Regions from separate parts of the Paenibacillus sp. Y930 genome, predicted to be linked through region 2. Evidence: predicted binding sites of a transcription regulator. Region 2 holds the regulator's gene; the other holds the start of a gene.
What was found. Region 2 encodes NrdR, which represses ribonucleotide reductase genes. Its sites were predicted from a motif close to AACACNATATATNGTGTT; they were not measured.
Positions count from the first base shown of each region.

Region 1: the regulator NrdR is predicted to act here: its motif matches at 2,737-2,754, upstream of AC1TO5_RS03180 (adenosylcobalamin-dependent ribonucleoside-diphosphate reductase).

Region 1 covers NZ_JBXCIX010000001.1:647,458-655,323, forward strand. The annotation lists gene AC1TO5_RS03180 (adenosylcobalamin-dependent ribonucleoside-diphosphate reductase) at 55-2,685, opposite strand; gene AC1TO5_RS03185 (DEAD/DEAH box helicase) at 2,915-4,639, shown strand; gene AC1TO5_RS03190 (YqhG family protein) at 4,784-5,710, shown strand; gene AC1TO5_RS03195 (hypothetical protein) at 5,833-6,684, shown strand; gene AC1TO5_RS03200 (YqzE family protein) at 6,693-6,884, opposite strand; gene AC1TO5_RS03205 (N-acetylmuramoyl-L-alanine amidase family protein) at 7,022-7,726, shown strand; gene AC1TO5_RS03210 (divergent polysaccharide deacetylase family protein) at 7,703-7,866, opposite strand, start outside.
Region 2 covers NZ_JBXCIX010000004.1:81,229-89,094, forward strand. The annotation lists gene coaE (dephospho-CoA kinase) at 206-802, shown strand; gene AC1TO5_RS12655 (lytic transglycosylase domain-containing protein) at 799-1,368, shown strand; gene AC1TO5_RS12660 (alpha/beta-type small acid-soluble spore protein) at 1,535-1,750, opposite strand; gene nrdR (transcriptional regulator NrdR) at 1,846-2,325, shown strand; gene infC (translation initiation factor IF-3) at 2,422-2,898, opposite strand; gene AC1TO5_RS12675 (Crp/Fnr family transcriptional regulator) at 2,920-3,642, opposite strand; gene AC1TO5_RS12680 (2-hydroxyacid dehydrogenase) at 4,043-5,014, shown strand; gene murI (glutamate racemase) at 5,173-5,952, shown strand; gene AC1TO5_RS12690 (cation:proton antiporter) at 5,992-7,143, shown strand; gene AC1TO5_RS12695 (ROK family protein) at 7,407-7,866, shown strand, end outside.

The DNA.
Region 1 (7,866 bases), on a different contig from region 2:
CTGTAAATGAGACATCACATATTCAATTACTTTCTTTAGAGATTCTGACACATCTCAATTACATCTACTATAGCCACAAGAGTTACATTGCTTACATCCCTCAATATTGATCAAGGCTGCTGATCCACAAGATGGACAAAGATCGATACCATCGTTTACACCATGCTGATGTCCAATAGTTGTTGCAGCATGAGGCACGAGATCCTCAGCTAGAAACTCTCCTGCAAGCTCCATTTGCTCGTATTCAGGCTCATCAACCTTCGCTTGCAAATGCATTTCTAATGCCTTCGCTACAGCATCAGCAATCGATTCAACACGATTGTTACCAAAGCCAATTGCTCCAGTCCCGCCGATCCCTTTCAAATGCTTAATGAGTAATGCAACTTTATTACCATGATCACCATAACGCAAGAACAATGAACAAACTCGACCAAGCGCCTCAGCCATCGCAAATACATCTGATCCAGCTTTACCAACAATTAAGAATATCTCTGACGGAACATCATCGAGATCATTAATCGTGATATACGCCATACCAAGCGGCGTATTCATGCGATAGGTTGCCCCTTTCAACACTTGCGGGCGTCGTTTATATTGACGATCTTCATTAATCGATTCTACTACTTTTCCACTTACATCGATTGGTCCAGCAGAAAGCGACGTTACTGAAGCTGTAGAAACATTACTTTCTTGTTGCTCGACATCTATAACTGCTACAGCTTCCTTCTTCGGCTCTACATTAACAATCGTTTCCTTCTTCACTTCTTCTTTACTCGGTACCGTAGATAGAACTTGTACATCACGACTACCGTCACGATAGATTGTTACCCCTTTGCAGCCTAATTCATAAGCTAACTCATACAGTTTTTCTGTTTCTTCAACAGTAAAATCACTTGGGCAGTTCGCCGTCTTAGAGATTGAACTATCTACCCAGCGCTGAATGGCTGCCTGCACTCGAATATGATCCTCCGCAGTTAATGTCATTGCCGTAACAAAGTAGTCAGGCAATTGCTCATTCGGATGAGCATCAAGCCATTGCTGTGCGATTGGAACATACTGTACATCGAATCCGAGACGACTTTGACGATAATATTCGAATGCAAAATAAGGCTCTATTCCAGTAGAAGTGCCTACCATTGTTCCGGTACTGCCTGTAGGTGCCTGCGTAATAACCGTTACATTACGCATCCCCGTCGCTTCAATTGCTGCCTGCACTTCTGGGAATTCAGCAATAATCTCTTTCATAAATCCGCTTTGCAAATACAATTCGCTATCAAATGCGGTAAAGCTCCCTTTCTCACCTGCTATTTCAGCAGAAGCCAGATAAGCCTCTCTTGCCATAAAACCGTATAATTTATCAAGGAAAACTAAAGATTCCGGCGATCCATAACGAACCTTCAGCTTAATCATCAATTCCGCAAGTCCCATCGTTCCAAGCCCGATACGACGTTCTTTCTTCTGATTACTTTCATTCTCAGGGAAATGATACGGCGTTTTGTCGATCACATTATCAAGGAAGCGTACCGACCAATTGGTCACTTTCGCAAGCTCATCCCAAGCAACATCATCACTTTCTTCATCATAAAACTTGGACAGATTAATAGCAGATAAGTTACATACACCCCATGCAGGTAATCCTTGTTCTCCGCACGGATTAGTCGCAATAATCGGGTTGAAATACCAGCTGTTAGACATATTATTGTAGCGTTCCAAAAATACAACGCCTGGCTCTGCTGATTTCCATGCCGATTCAATAATGATCGACCAGATTTCACGTGCTTTAACTGTCTTATGAACGATAACTTTCTTCCCTAACGCCTTCCATGCAGCTAGATCGCCAGTCCATAGCTCATCATATCCATCTTCTGTCGTGTCAGGGAATACAAGCTCCCAGTCGCTATCTAGCTTAACAGCCTCCATAAAACCATCGCTCACACATACGGAGAGATTCGCATTCGTAATCTTGCCCGCAGACTGCTTTACCGTAATAAATTCTAATACATCTGGATGCCAGTCATTAATCATTAGCATTAATGCGCCGCGGCGACTACCACCTTGTTCGATTAATCCAGTTGTGTAACTGAATAATCCGCCCCATGATACCGCTCCGCTTGATGAACCATTGACGCCCACAACAACCGCTCTCTTCGGACGTAGTGAAGATAAATTAATACCTACTCCGCCACCGCGTGCCATAATTTCCGTCATTTCCGCCAGTGTCGCCATAATTCCACCACGACTATCTTCTGGAGATGGAATAACATAGCAGTTGAATAATGTTAATTCATCACTTGCACCCGCCCCTGCAGCAATACGTCCACCAGGCACTAGCTTCCAATCATCTAATATATATTGAAATCTCTCTTGCCAAAGTGCTTTCTTATCCGCATCTTCAACAGATGACATCGCCTCGGCAAGTCTAGACCACATTTCTTCGGGAGTTTTCTCTAGCGTATGTGTCAGTTTACTGACCGTTGATTGCACAATGTCACCACTACGCATTTTCACTTCAACTTGCTCACCTTGACGTGATAATACTTCCCCTGCCTCCTTGACAGGAAATGCAAGATCATCCTTTAACAATACTAGAACCGTATCACCAACTTCTACCTTTGACGCTTCTGCATTTTTGCGAGCATATCTATCTAAAAATATTTTTTCACTTAATCCTGTTAAACCACTCATATTAGTCGCTCCTCTTCAATATAACCATATGTAGTAACAAAATTATTATATCACACTATATATAGTTTTATTAATTAAATTATGAAGTTTTTATTACATTATTTTTATCTGAGCAAATCGTGAAAATTGATACTCCTTTAGCTACTTGTAAGCAACCTCTCAGCGAGAGATTATGTCGCTGCCATTTAGGGAATAATAGAAATTATTATCTCATATTAAAGGAGAAACTATGAACAATCACCTCATACAACCAGAAGATTTCGTACATAAGCTTATTCATCCTGCCGTTCAAACAACGTTCGAGCGCCAATGGTTTCAACAATTACAGCAGCGTATCGAGCATAATGGACCATGGGATCAATGGGCAATGTATCAATTAGCGATAGAAGCCAAGCAAGCAACCGTTATCGATAGTTTTGAAGAGCTACAATGTTTACGTTCACTTCCCGCACTAGAACCGATGCCACATCAACTGGATACAGCACAGCGAGTGTTACATGAAATGGGCGGAAGAGCGATTCTAGCTGATGAAGTTGGATTAGGGAAAACGATTGAAGCTGGTCTTATATTGAAGGAATATATTGTGCGAGGGTTAGTTAAGCGTGCATTAATTCTTGTACCTGCCTCCTTAGTTTTACAATGGGTTCGAGAACTTAATCAGAAATTCGGTATCACTGCTGTCGCGCAAAAAAAAGCACATAGTTGGGGCTATGATATCGTTGTCGCTTCCATTGATACTGCCAAGCGTGATCCACATCGCGCAGCGGTTCTTGCTACCGATTATGATCTAATCATTATTGATGAAGCCCATAAATTGAAAAACAAAAAAACGACCAACTATCAATTTGCTACTCAATTAAGTAAAAAATATTGTCTATTGCTTACGGCAACGCCAATTCAAAATAATCTTGATGAGCTATTTAACCTTATTTCTCTGTTAAAACCAGGTCAGCTAGGTGCGCAAAGCGATTTTACTAGCAATTATGTTGTTGATAAACGTATTCCGAAAAATGAAGACCAGCTGCAAGATGTTCTCTCATCCATTATGATTCGTAATCGGCGTGGTGATGGCGGTATTCATTTTACAAAACGAATTGTAAAAAACATTACGCTCCAGCTTTCTACCGAAGAACAAGCACTATATGACGCCGTGACGAGCTTTGTGAAGCAACGCGCTCAGGAAGACAGCATCGATATGAGCAGTATGCTTTCCCTTATCACGCTACAACGAGAAGTTTGTAGTAGTCGCGATGCCGTATTTCTCACGCTCGTCAATATGTTCAAGAAGACTAGCGAAGAATCGCCGATGCGCGCGCAGATTTGGGATATTGTTGAAAAAATTCGTGGCATTACATCCAATTCGAAGGCTGAGAAAGCTCTGGAAATTATTCAAAAATGCGATGAAAAAGTTATCTTGTTCACGGAATATCGTGCGACACAAGAATATTTATTGCAATTTCTCCAATCACATGGCATCTCCGCTGTTCCTTATCGGGGTGGTATGAATCGTGGCAAAAAGGATTGGATGATGGATCTTTTCCGTGGTAAGGCAAAAGTTCTCATCGCAACGGAAGCAGGCGGTGAAGGAATTAATCTGCAATTCTGTCACCATATGATTAACTTTGATCTACCGTGGAATCCGATGCGCGTGGAACAACGAATTGGGCGTGTTCATCGCCTTGGACAAACCCATGATGTTCATATTTTCAATCTATGTACACAAGGAACCATCGAGGAGCATATTCTGCATCTATTACATGAAAAGATCAACCTATTCGAGCTTGTAATCGGTGGATTAGATGATATTCTTGAAAAACTAGAAAGTCGTGACGGCTCGATTGAGCAGCGTCTCGCTAAAGCTATTCTGCAATCAGAAAGTAATAAACAGCTAGAAGAAGAGCTTGATGTCATAGGTAGCACCATTCACAAGATGAAAGATAAAACTAAGCGATAACCTATGTAAATCATGTTATTAGTTATTGCTAAGAAGTTACTCATAGTCGTTACATGAAAAGTTTTAGTTTATGCTTCCGATGCAACTTTTCATTGCTAAGAAGTTACTCATAGATGTTACATGAAAAGTTTTAGGAGGGTCACTATGAACAGCAAAGAGATTCATCGCTTTGTGCAGCGATATTTAGATGCAACGCAATGCTCTATTCTTGAGAAGTCACCTTATCATTTCAAAGTTAAGCTATCTCCAGCAGCAGATCGTGAATTAACGAACCGGCATTATTACTGGAGTTTTATCGATCGTGTCAATGAAACCCCTGAGACGATGAGCTTTTTGTTCGTAACTGATGATGATAAATATAATGAACTAGTAGAATCTACTCCGGTGATAGAGCCAGTTGCAAAAACGGCTGCTGATTCTAGCTTTGAAAGAGCATACGGACTTGTTCCGAAACCAATCGCACGCGTACCAAGGGAACATCTGCACTATGGCTCCGGTCGACTTGATCAGCTCTTTCAGTCCACTCAAAACAATGGCAGTTATGTTTGCCTATTTCAAGAGCCCAGCGCGAAGGCACTTCATCCTTATGCATCTAGACCATATACGGTATGGCTTGGCATTAATTTCTGTGTAGAATTCAGCTCCGATCGCAAGCGAGAAGAAATTCATAGTCTCGGTATATCACTCGTCACTGGTCACTGCGTAGAGCAATTTCATGAGCAGCTAGAGCAGCTTAAGCTATCTCCTCGTATTCCGCCCAATATTCATATTGCCAAAAACGGCATAGCGTATGCAAAAGCTTTAACCATTGCCGAGCAGACGATTGAACGTAAATTAAAAAGTTATGACTATCGTTGGGCAGAGGATGCACAAACAAGATTGATCGAGGAGCTTGCAAGATTAGCTAGCTATTATGAACCAATGCTGGAACATGCAGAAGATGAGGAGCATCGTGACAATGTTCGTGGCTTACTTCAAAAACGTGAAGAAGAAATTCGTTGGCAATACGAGCCGAGAATAACGGTATCCGTCATAAACTGCGGATTATTTCATCTCGATGGTATTGATTAGTGAACATATGACGACTTGTGCATCTTATCGGCAAAAAAAGAACTTCATGATGCTGTTTATGGATGACAATATATAACAGTCTTCTTAAAGCATGTCCACTATACTACTAATGAGGTGATGTAATGCATATAAAACCATTGTCAAAAATGATCATTCGATTAGTGATCGCTACTGTGCTCTGCGTGAATTTTTCAATAATGACTTCGGAAACTATTCACGCTAATGTTCAATCGCTAACCGTTAAAGAACAAGGGGAATTATGGGTCGATGAATTAACGAATCAACCTGATTTTGCAAATTGGAAAAATGCGGAGCTTACGATATCTCCACTTGGTCCAGGAACACATAGTTGGTTAATGTTAATTCAGCATCACAAACTAGGTACAATCGGATATATGGTCATACACAGTGATGGTTATGGTGGTTATGTACTAGGGGAGTACGGTGTAGGCTCGGACGACTCCCTTCAATATTTATCTACCAATAGATATAAATTACGTTATTACGATCCGCTACATATGGTCGTATCTCAGCAAGTGAACAATTCTAATCAATATTTCGAACCATTTACATCAGAACAATATGATCTAAGCTCTAAACATTTAATTGAAGCTAAAGTTTCCATACAAAATCAAATAAGGCATGGATTAGTATTCTCTCATGCCTTATTGACTGGTTATGACTATCAATCATATTTTGCCCCTTATGATGTTATGCCTTGGCTAACAACGACTGCCTTGAATTCCGAATTTGAAGATTGTACCTCAATTGAAAACTTAATTGAATTTGGCAGTCAATTACGCTATACAAGCTCGATATGGAGTGATCAAATCGAAGCTATCTACTCCGTAACAGGCTATCAGGAGTGGGAATTATTTGATTTGTATGTTGAACTACAACAAGATGATGAACATTTGAAGAGATATATACCATACGATTTCCTGCTAGACTATGGTAATTTCTATAAACCATAATACTGAAATTATTTTTCCTTTTTCTTAATCCACATTAACAGAGATTCTCCACCAACACCAAACCATTTCGGTAGCCATTGCTCTTTCGTAGCTTTGGCTGCTTTTTTTGCTTGTCTACGTTCAGCAACGGGCGTCTCCATATATTCTACAAGCTGTTCTGTAATATATTGCACATATTCTTGACCTGATATTTTAGCCATTATTAATTACCTCCTCTTGAACTACCTCTATAGAGTATTCCCCTCTTCCTCTCCACTCCATTCATGCATGAAAACAATGTCCGAAAGCCATCCTAAATCAATATTCACTTCATAAGTTAAAGAGAGGCTGGAATAGAATGAAAAACCATTACGTTCAACTAAAGATTTTACTTTGTACTCTCATTGCGATTATCATTTTCTCGCCAATTACAATTCAAGCATCAAACACAGAAGATGAAATTTCCACAGATATTATGTTTCCTTCCACTGCGGTAATCATTGACGTAGGTCATGGAGGTATTGATGGTGGTGCCTCTTACGAAAATATAATGGAAAAAGATATTAATTTGGCTATTGCCAAAAAATTATACGTGATCTTACAAAGTAACGGTATTCCGACGATACTTAATCGAACAGATGACTATGCTTTGAGTGAGGATAATCAGTGGCATAAAACCTCATCTCGTCATCTTAAAGACTTGTCACAACGAATGGGGTTAACTCGTGAAATTGAACATGTCGTATTCATTAGCTTACATGTTAATGCCACAACTAATGCTAGAGCACACGGTCCACTTGTGTTGCATCAGCACACTGGAGAAAGTGCATTATTAGCAACTAACATTCAAGCATCTATGAATGATTTATTTGACACTTCCAAAAATGTCGTTCCAGTAAAAACTTTCTATTTACTCAAACATATTAAGTCACCCGCAGTGCTCGTGGAGCTAGGATTTATTAGTAATGCTACTGATCGTGAGCGTCTTATCACAAGCAATGAACAAACAAAAATTGCTTCAGCAATTGCAAACGGAGTGCTACATTATCTCTGGATCAATTAAGCTATTGCGAATTAACTCACTTATGTGAACGAGTTGACCGCGTCGGAACAGTTCAGGTATAGCCCGTAATATTTCACTCGATGTGTATTTTCCTGGAGCACCAACATGTCCAATCATAATTGTATTTTGTTGGCGTTCCA
Region 2 (7,866 bases):
AGTGGTGTAAGCTTTCGAAGTACTTTACGTTTACGAGGAAGTAATATAGGGAGCTAACAAAAAGTGGCGTAAGCTTCCGAAGTACTTTTCGTTTACGAGGAAGTTTATCTAGCGGCTAACGAAAAGTTGTATATGCTTTCGAAGTACTTTTTGTTTGCAGAGGAGCATTACATGAAGTTAACAAAAAGTTTAAGGAGTGAGTGCATTGTTAATTGGTTTGACAGGCGGTATTGCAAGTGGGAAAAGTACAGTGAGTCGACTGCTTGTTAAGCATGGTGCCTTGCTTGTTGATGCAGATCAGGTTGCTCGTGATATTGTGGAGCCAGGGCAACCTGCCCTTAAGGAGATCTCCTCCTTTTTTGGACAAGCAGTATTACATGAGGACGGTAGTATGAATAGAGCGGCGTTAGGGGCAATCGTTTTTTCAGATAAGGACAAGCTGGCGAAGCTAGAATCTATTACTCATCCAGCTATTCGCACGAGAATGTTGTCAATGATCAAGCAATACCAAGAAAAACAACCAAATGCAATTATAGTTGCAGATATTCCACTATTATATGAAACGAAACAGATTCATTTGTATGAAGCAATTGTTGTCGTATACGTACCTCAGGAGCTGCAAATTGAGCGTTTAGTTGCCAGAAATAATGTTACGCTAGATGTTGCGATTTCGAGAGTCGATATTCAGATGGATATTGAACAAAAAAGAGCGCAAGCTGATTATGTTATTGATAACTCTGGTTCATTGGAGCAGACAGAAAAGCAAGTTGTTGAACTTATTCAAAGGTTGGTAACTGTATGAAAAGAAAAAAAATTAGACGTCGTCTATTACTGTTAGTCGTAATTTGCTTTATTATTTTTTTGTTCGGAAAGTCAGATTGGATGATGCAAAAATTATATCCAGTAAAGTATAGTGATCTAATTGTAGAAAGCTCAGAAAAATATAAGGTTGACCCGCACCTCATCGCGGCTGTTATAAGAGTTGAATCAAATTTCCAAACAGGCCGAGAATCGCCAAAAGGCGCTGTGGGGTTAATGCAGTTAATGCCAACAACATCTAATTGGATCGTTGAACGTGCGAATCTTGAGCATATTTCTGCAGATAAATTATTACATGATCCGACAATGAATATTGAACTAGGAACATGGTACTTGAATCATTTGCTGAATAAATTTGATGAAGAGAAGATTGTTGCTATTGCTGCATATAATGCAGGACCTGGTAATGTCTCGAAATGGATTGAACAAGGTACATGGTCAGGCGAATATGCAACCTCGGATGATATTCCATTTGGTGAGACAAGACGTTATGTGCAAAAAGTTGTTTATTATTATAATAAGTATAAGGAATTGTATCCGCAATTATAGTGGTCGGTATTTTATAATATGTGCTATACTATTATAGATCAAAAATAAATAAACATATAATATACATTTCGCACATGATAATTTCAGATGAGTAATAGCCTTGAAGCCGTTCTTCCGAAAGAGGAGAACAGCTTCAAAGCTTGAGTCCATTATACAAGGTATAATATTAACTTTGACCTGCTAAAGATTGTTCAGCGATCTGAACTAGACGACGAGTGATCGAACCACCAATAGATCCGGCTTCTCTCGTTGCCATGCTACCGTAGTAACCATCTTGCGGAATAGCGATACCTAACTCTTGTGCAACTTCAAATTTCATACGATCTAGAGCTGCCATTGCTTGAGGGACAAGTAATGTGTTGCTGCTGCGACTTTGTGCCATGTTATATTCACCTCCTCGCTGTTGGTAAATGTATTATGTGCGATAATTAATGTTTTATTACAAATTATTATTGGTAAAAGAAGGGAGGCTTCTATATGAAATGTCCATACTGTGATTACTCTGGTACAAAGGTGTTAGATTCTCGTCCAGCTAATGAAAATAAGTCAATCCGTCGTAGGCGTGAATGTGAACAATGTAGCAGGCGCTTCACAACTTTTGAAATGATTGAGGAAACGCCTTTGATTGTCATTAAGAAGGATGGCAGTCGCGAGGAATTTAGTCGTGACAAAATATTACGTGGTTTAATTCGTGCTTGTGAGAAGAGACCAGTACCGGCAGAGCGATTGGAAGTTATCGTTTCTGAGGTTGAGAAAGAACTAAGAACAACTGCACTGGCTGAAGTCGAAAGCAGTGATATCGGTTCGATTGTTATGACACAATTGTATCCTGTAGATGAGGTTGCCTATGTACGCTTTGCATCTGTCTATCGTCAATTTAAGGATATCGAAATGTTCATGAAGGAATTGAACGGTATTTTGTCTAATCCAAGTATTAGATCAGAAACGACGAAATAACGAATGAATACAAAAGGGTGTAAGCCAAGACGAAACCTATGAATAGGTCTAATCTGGCTCACACCCTTTATTAATTTTGAACATGCACTATTAGTTTTATTTCGGTAGAACAGTTACGGCAGCTTGTTTGCCACTTACGTGGATACCCGACTGTTTCGTACCGTCAGATTTTAAAGTATCGAGCATTCGCTCAAGTAAAGCTTTGGCAGCAATACCTTCCTTCCCTTGAATCTTCACAACTAATGCTACGGGATGACCTGAATGCAGGAAAGATATACATTGACGAATTTTTGTATCAAAATCATGTTCCTCTATATGAGATGTTAAGCGGATTTCTTTTACTTTTTTGGGAGTAGCTGCTGATTTTTCGATGGTTTTCGTTTGTTTTGCCATTCCTTTAGCCATTAATTCGCATGGTGGAGGGCTTGAAAGTATATTTGTACACACTAGATCAGCTTTATGTTGTTTGGCTATTTCTAATGCTGCTTTCGTAGTCATCGTACCTAGAGATTCTCCATTAAGCCCCGTAAGTTCCACCTCAGAAGCTTTTATCTTTTCATTCATTATCATCATTAATTTGAAACTCCTTTATTACTAAGAGATAGGTTGAGAAGGATAATACCAGCCTTCTATTTTTTGCTCCAAATGTTTCAATTGAAGTATGATTAGCTTCTTATTCTCGAAAATAATTAATTGTTGATCTTGCAAATCTATTAACACCTTTGAGACCGTTTCTCTTGCTGCTCCAACCGTATCGGCAAGTTGTTGATGTGTAATTTTAACAGTAAGTTTATAGGTATCATCAGCATTTGGTCTGCCGAATTCTTTGCAAAGGTCGATTAAACGACGTATGATGCGATGCTGCACATTGAGAAAGGTCAAATCATGAATTTGTTGATTTGCTTTACGAAGACGTTCCATCGTGTAGTTTAATAGTAAAAATGAAACGTTACGTTCCTTTTCGACAAGCTGCTGAAAATCTGCTCGATGCAGTGCATAGGCTTTGACTGTCGTCATCGCTTCAGCTGTAGCAGAACGTAATAGACCCGGTTGCATAAGTGCCATTTCACCAAAATATTCACCTTTATCTAAGTAAGCTAACGTAATTCGTTTCGCCTTATTAGAAGTATAAATAGAAACCATACCTATACGAATAAAGAAGATCTGATTGCCTTCATCGCCTTCATGAAAAATAACATTACCTTTCGAGAAACTTACTTCTTTCATATATGGAGTCAGCTGATCTAATAACAGTTGATCAATATCTTGAAAGAATGGTATGGAGTCGCGTAATTTAATTGTATCTATCTTTTTCAAAAACAAGCATCCTTTCATCTACTAATCAATAATTTTGTAATGTGAGTTACAGAATCAAAGGTTTGGATTTGTTATTCTATATTTGGGAGAAGGGAATAATTAAGTTAGGAGGAGCAAAAATATAGACTACTTTAATGATAGCTGTAATACTTGCTATTATCAATCCATTAACGTGAAAAATATGGTACTTATGTAGAAGAGTTCTTTTTGCTGTTGGGAGGCTGCAAAAAGAACTCTTTTCGTTGTATTCATTTTCAAGTTGCAGTACGATATGAGTAGCGCTATTTTGTATGTATGAAATGCTGCAATAGTAAAGCTAGCTTATTTTATCGCTAATAGGACGCATCCACTTATAAGTGGATTATCGTATAGGTAACTACAATGGAAAGAGGGTAAAATAATGAAGCCATTAGTATTTGTAGACCGGAGATTACCACTTGAAGTGCTGCAATATATTGAGGAGCATTGTACCGTCAAAACATGGGGCAAGGACGAAGAACGTAATCCCGAGCAACTACGTCATTATTTACAAGATGTTGTTGGGTTTTTCAATAGCAGTTCTGTACCAATCGATAGTAAGCTATTAGATTGTGCACCAAATCTAAAAGTAGTAAGTACGATGAGTGTTGGCTACAATCATTTTGATCTGGATGCGATGAAGCGACGCAATATTATCGGGACACATACACCGTATGTTCTCGACGATACAGTTGCTGATCTAGTGATTGGCTTAATGCTTTCAACAGCACGCAGAATTGCAGAATTAGATACATATATTAAAGCAGGGAATTGGAAGGGCAATGAAGGAAAAAAGCTTTTTGGGATCGATGTTCATCATCAAAAATTAGGTATTATTGGAATGGGACGAATCGGAGAAGTTATTGCTAAGCGAGCAGCGCTCGGATTTGATATGGACGTTATGTATTATAATCGCTCTCGGAAGCCTGAGGTGGAGGCACGATATGGTGTGACCTATGTTTCAATGCAACATCTATTAGAGCAATCTGATTTTGTCGTCCTTATGTTGCCATTAACAGCTGAAAGTCGTAACATAATTGGTCAGGAACAATTTGCAAGCATGAAAAGCGATGCGATCTTTATTAATACTTCCCGTGGAGGAACAGTAGTTGAGCAGCATTTGATCGAGGCGCTGCAGCAAGGAATCATTGGAGGGGCTGGCTTAGATGTATTTGAGCAGGAACCATTGCCAAGTGATCATCCGTTTTTGACATTATCCAATGTTGTTCTAACTCCACATATCGGTTCTGCAACAGAGGCAACACGTTATAATATGGCAAAGATTGCTGCGCAAAACTTAGTTCATGCGCTACAGGGTAACGATAAAGCATATGTTGTTAAGGAACTATTATAAAGGTCGTTCAAAAAACGGACATTGATAACGATGACTATACTAATGTAGTATAATTTATAATATTTTGTAGACGACGTTATTGTTCTATCGTGTGAACAGTATTATGATAATAAAGTGAATAATTCATATATGATTTTGAGTGCAAGGGAACGATTATAATGACAATAGGTATTTTTGATTCAGGAATGGGCGGATTAACTGTATTATCTGAGGCAATTCGACGCATACCAATGGAAGATTATTATTTTGTAGCAGATACTTTGCATGTACCTTACGGGACCAAAACCAAAGAAGAAGTGCATAGTTATATTCTTGATACCGTTCATGATATGATGAAGCATGATATAGACGCACTTGTTATTGCTTGTAATACCGCTACAAGTATCGCTGTAGAGGATCTACGCGAACAATATCCTAATTTACCTATTATCGGTATGGAGCCAGCAGTAAAGCCAGCAGTAGAGATGAATCGCTCGACGGGAAGAAGAGTGTTAGTATTTGCTACTCCGCTTACACTGTCTCTACCAAAATATTATGCGCTTGTCTCGCGTGTAGACGATTCCGGTATTGTTGACTCTTTGCCGATGGAGATGCTTGTTCCTTTTTGCGAAAGTATGAAGTATGATACGGATGAAGTGAAACAGTATTTTGTAGATCAATTAGCTCCATTTGATCTAGAAGGTTATGGAATCATCGTGTTAGGCTGCACTCATTATCCTTACTTTAAGCCAATACTACGAGAAATATTACCAACACATATTGATATTGTCGATGGGAGTACAGGAACTGTACGTCGCCTTGCTGCGCTGCTACATCGATATGGTATGGCTAGAGGTAAAGGTAGCGGACAAGTCGTATTCGATAACACAAGTGGAGACTCAATATACAATGAACGGATGAAGGAAGCTCTGAACTATTTGCAACGAAATCAGCTTTGATAAGTATTACAACAGGTGTTTGCATAAGGGAGGATTCAAATGGAATTTATTTTTACAATTGTTATTATTTTACTTGCAACGAAAATTGCAGGTCATATTTCAGTTAAGCTTGGTCAGCCTGCTGTATTGGGGAAGCTGATTATCGGTATCGTACTCGGACCTGCAGTGCTTGGGTGGGTGCAAAGTGACGAGCTGGTTACTACGTTTGCTAATATCGGTGTTTTATTACTTATGTTCATTGCAGGACTTGAAACGGATATCAAGCAGATGAAAGAGACATGGAAATCGGCATTAGCTGTCGCGATCGGTGGTATTATACTGCCATTTATCGGAGGGTATAGTGTCGGGATTGCCTATGGATTTAGCAGCAATCATTCGTTATTTTTTGCAACACTATTTTGCGCCACATCGGTAAGTATTTCTGTGCAGGTGTTGAAGGAATTAGATCAACTGAATTCAAGAGAAGGCGCTACAATTCTAGGAGCAGCTGTTATTGATGATGTACTCGTAGTTATTTTATTAGCGTTTATGATGAGCTTTACTGGTGCTGATGAAGGTAGTTCAATCGGCATGCTCGTACTCAATAAAGTAATATTCTTCGTTATTATCATAATAGCAAGTATATTTATTGTACCATTAGTAATGAAATGGCTTGGAAAATTAAAGGTAACAGAGCCCGTTGTTTCGGTAGCTATTGCACTTTGCTTTGGCTTTGCTTACTTTGCAGAATATATGCATATGGCTGGAATTATTGGTGCGTTTGCTGCAGGTATTGCTGTCGGACAAACTCCATTTAGAAAAACGGTTGAACATAAAATCGAACCGATCGCCTACACACTATTCGTTCCAGTATTTTTTGTGAGCATTGGACTTGATGTATCATTCAAAGGAATTAGTCATCAAATTGGATTTTTAATCGTAATAACATTGATGGCTATTGTGACTAAGCTTATTGGTTGTTGGCTAGGAGCTAGACTAACTGGATTTAAGTCTAAGCCAGCACTTATTATTGGAGCAGGTATGGTGTCACGAGGAGAAGTTGCTTTAATTATTGCAGCAACCGGACTGTCAGCCCAGTTATTAGATCCTGAATATTTCACTTCGATCGTTATTATGGTTATTATTACGACAGTAGTGACACCACCTTTATTGAAGCTTTTGTTTACTCAGCGTGAGAAGCAAACGGCTTAATAACGAATGAAATAATAAATGAAATAATATGACAACAATATGGACTCGGTAATGAACGAAAACGTTCTTTATCGAGTTTTTATTATGGCGAAGAAGGTTAGAAGATAGTATACAAAATCCATTAACTATTCTATCATTAATTGTAGAGAGAATTGTTAATGGATTTTTTGCTTACAGTAGCATGAATGATGCTTCCGAAGCAACTTTTCGTTGTACGAGAAGTGGTTTTGAAAGTTAACGAAAAGTTTTAGGAGGTTTTTTTATTGAGAATTGGAGCGATTGAAGCTGGTGGAACTAAAATTATTTGTGGTATCGGCAATGAGCATGGGCTTATTGAACGTAAAATAAGCTTTCCAACGGAAACGCCAACTGTAGCAATGAAGAAAATAAATGATTTTTTTGCAAATGAACAGTTGGATGCGTTAGGTGTAGGTACATTCGGTCCGATTGACGTAAACAAATCTAGTGATACATATGGTTATATTACAACCACTCCTAAGCCTGGATGGGGTAATTTTAATATAATAGGTGAATTACGAAAAACGATCGATGTGCCAATTGGCTTTGATACAGATGTCAATGGAGCTGCACTTGCAGAGGCGACGTGGGGAAGCGCTAAAGGGCTGAATAGCTGTGTCTACTACACAATAGGAACGGGAGTAGGTGTAGGTGTATATACTGAAGGACGGCTTGTACATGGTCTGCTACATCCCGAAGCGGGAC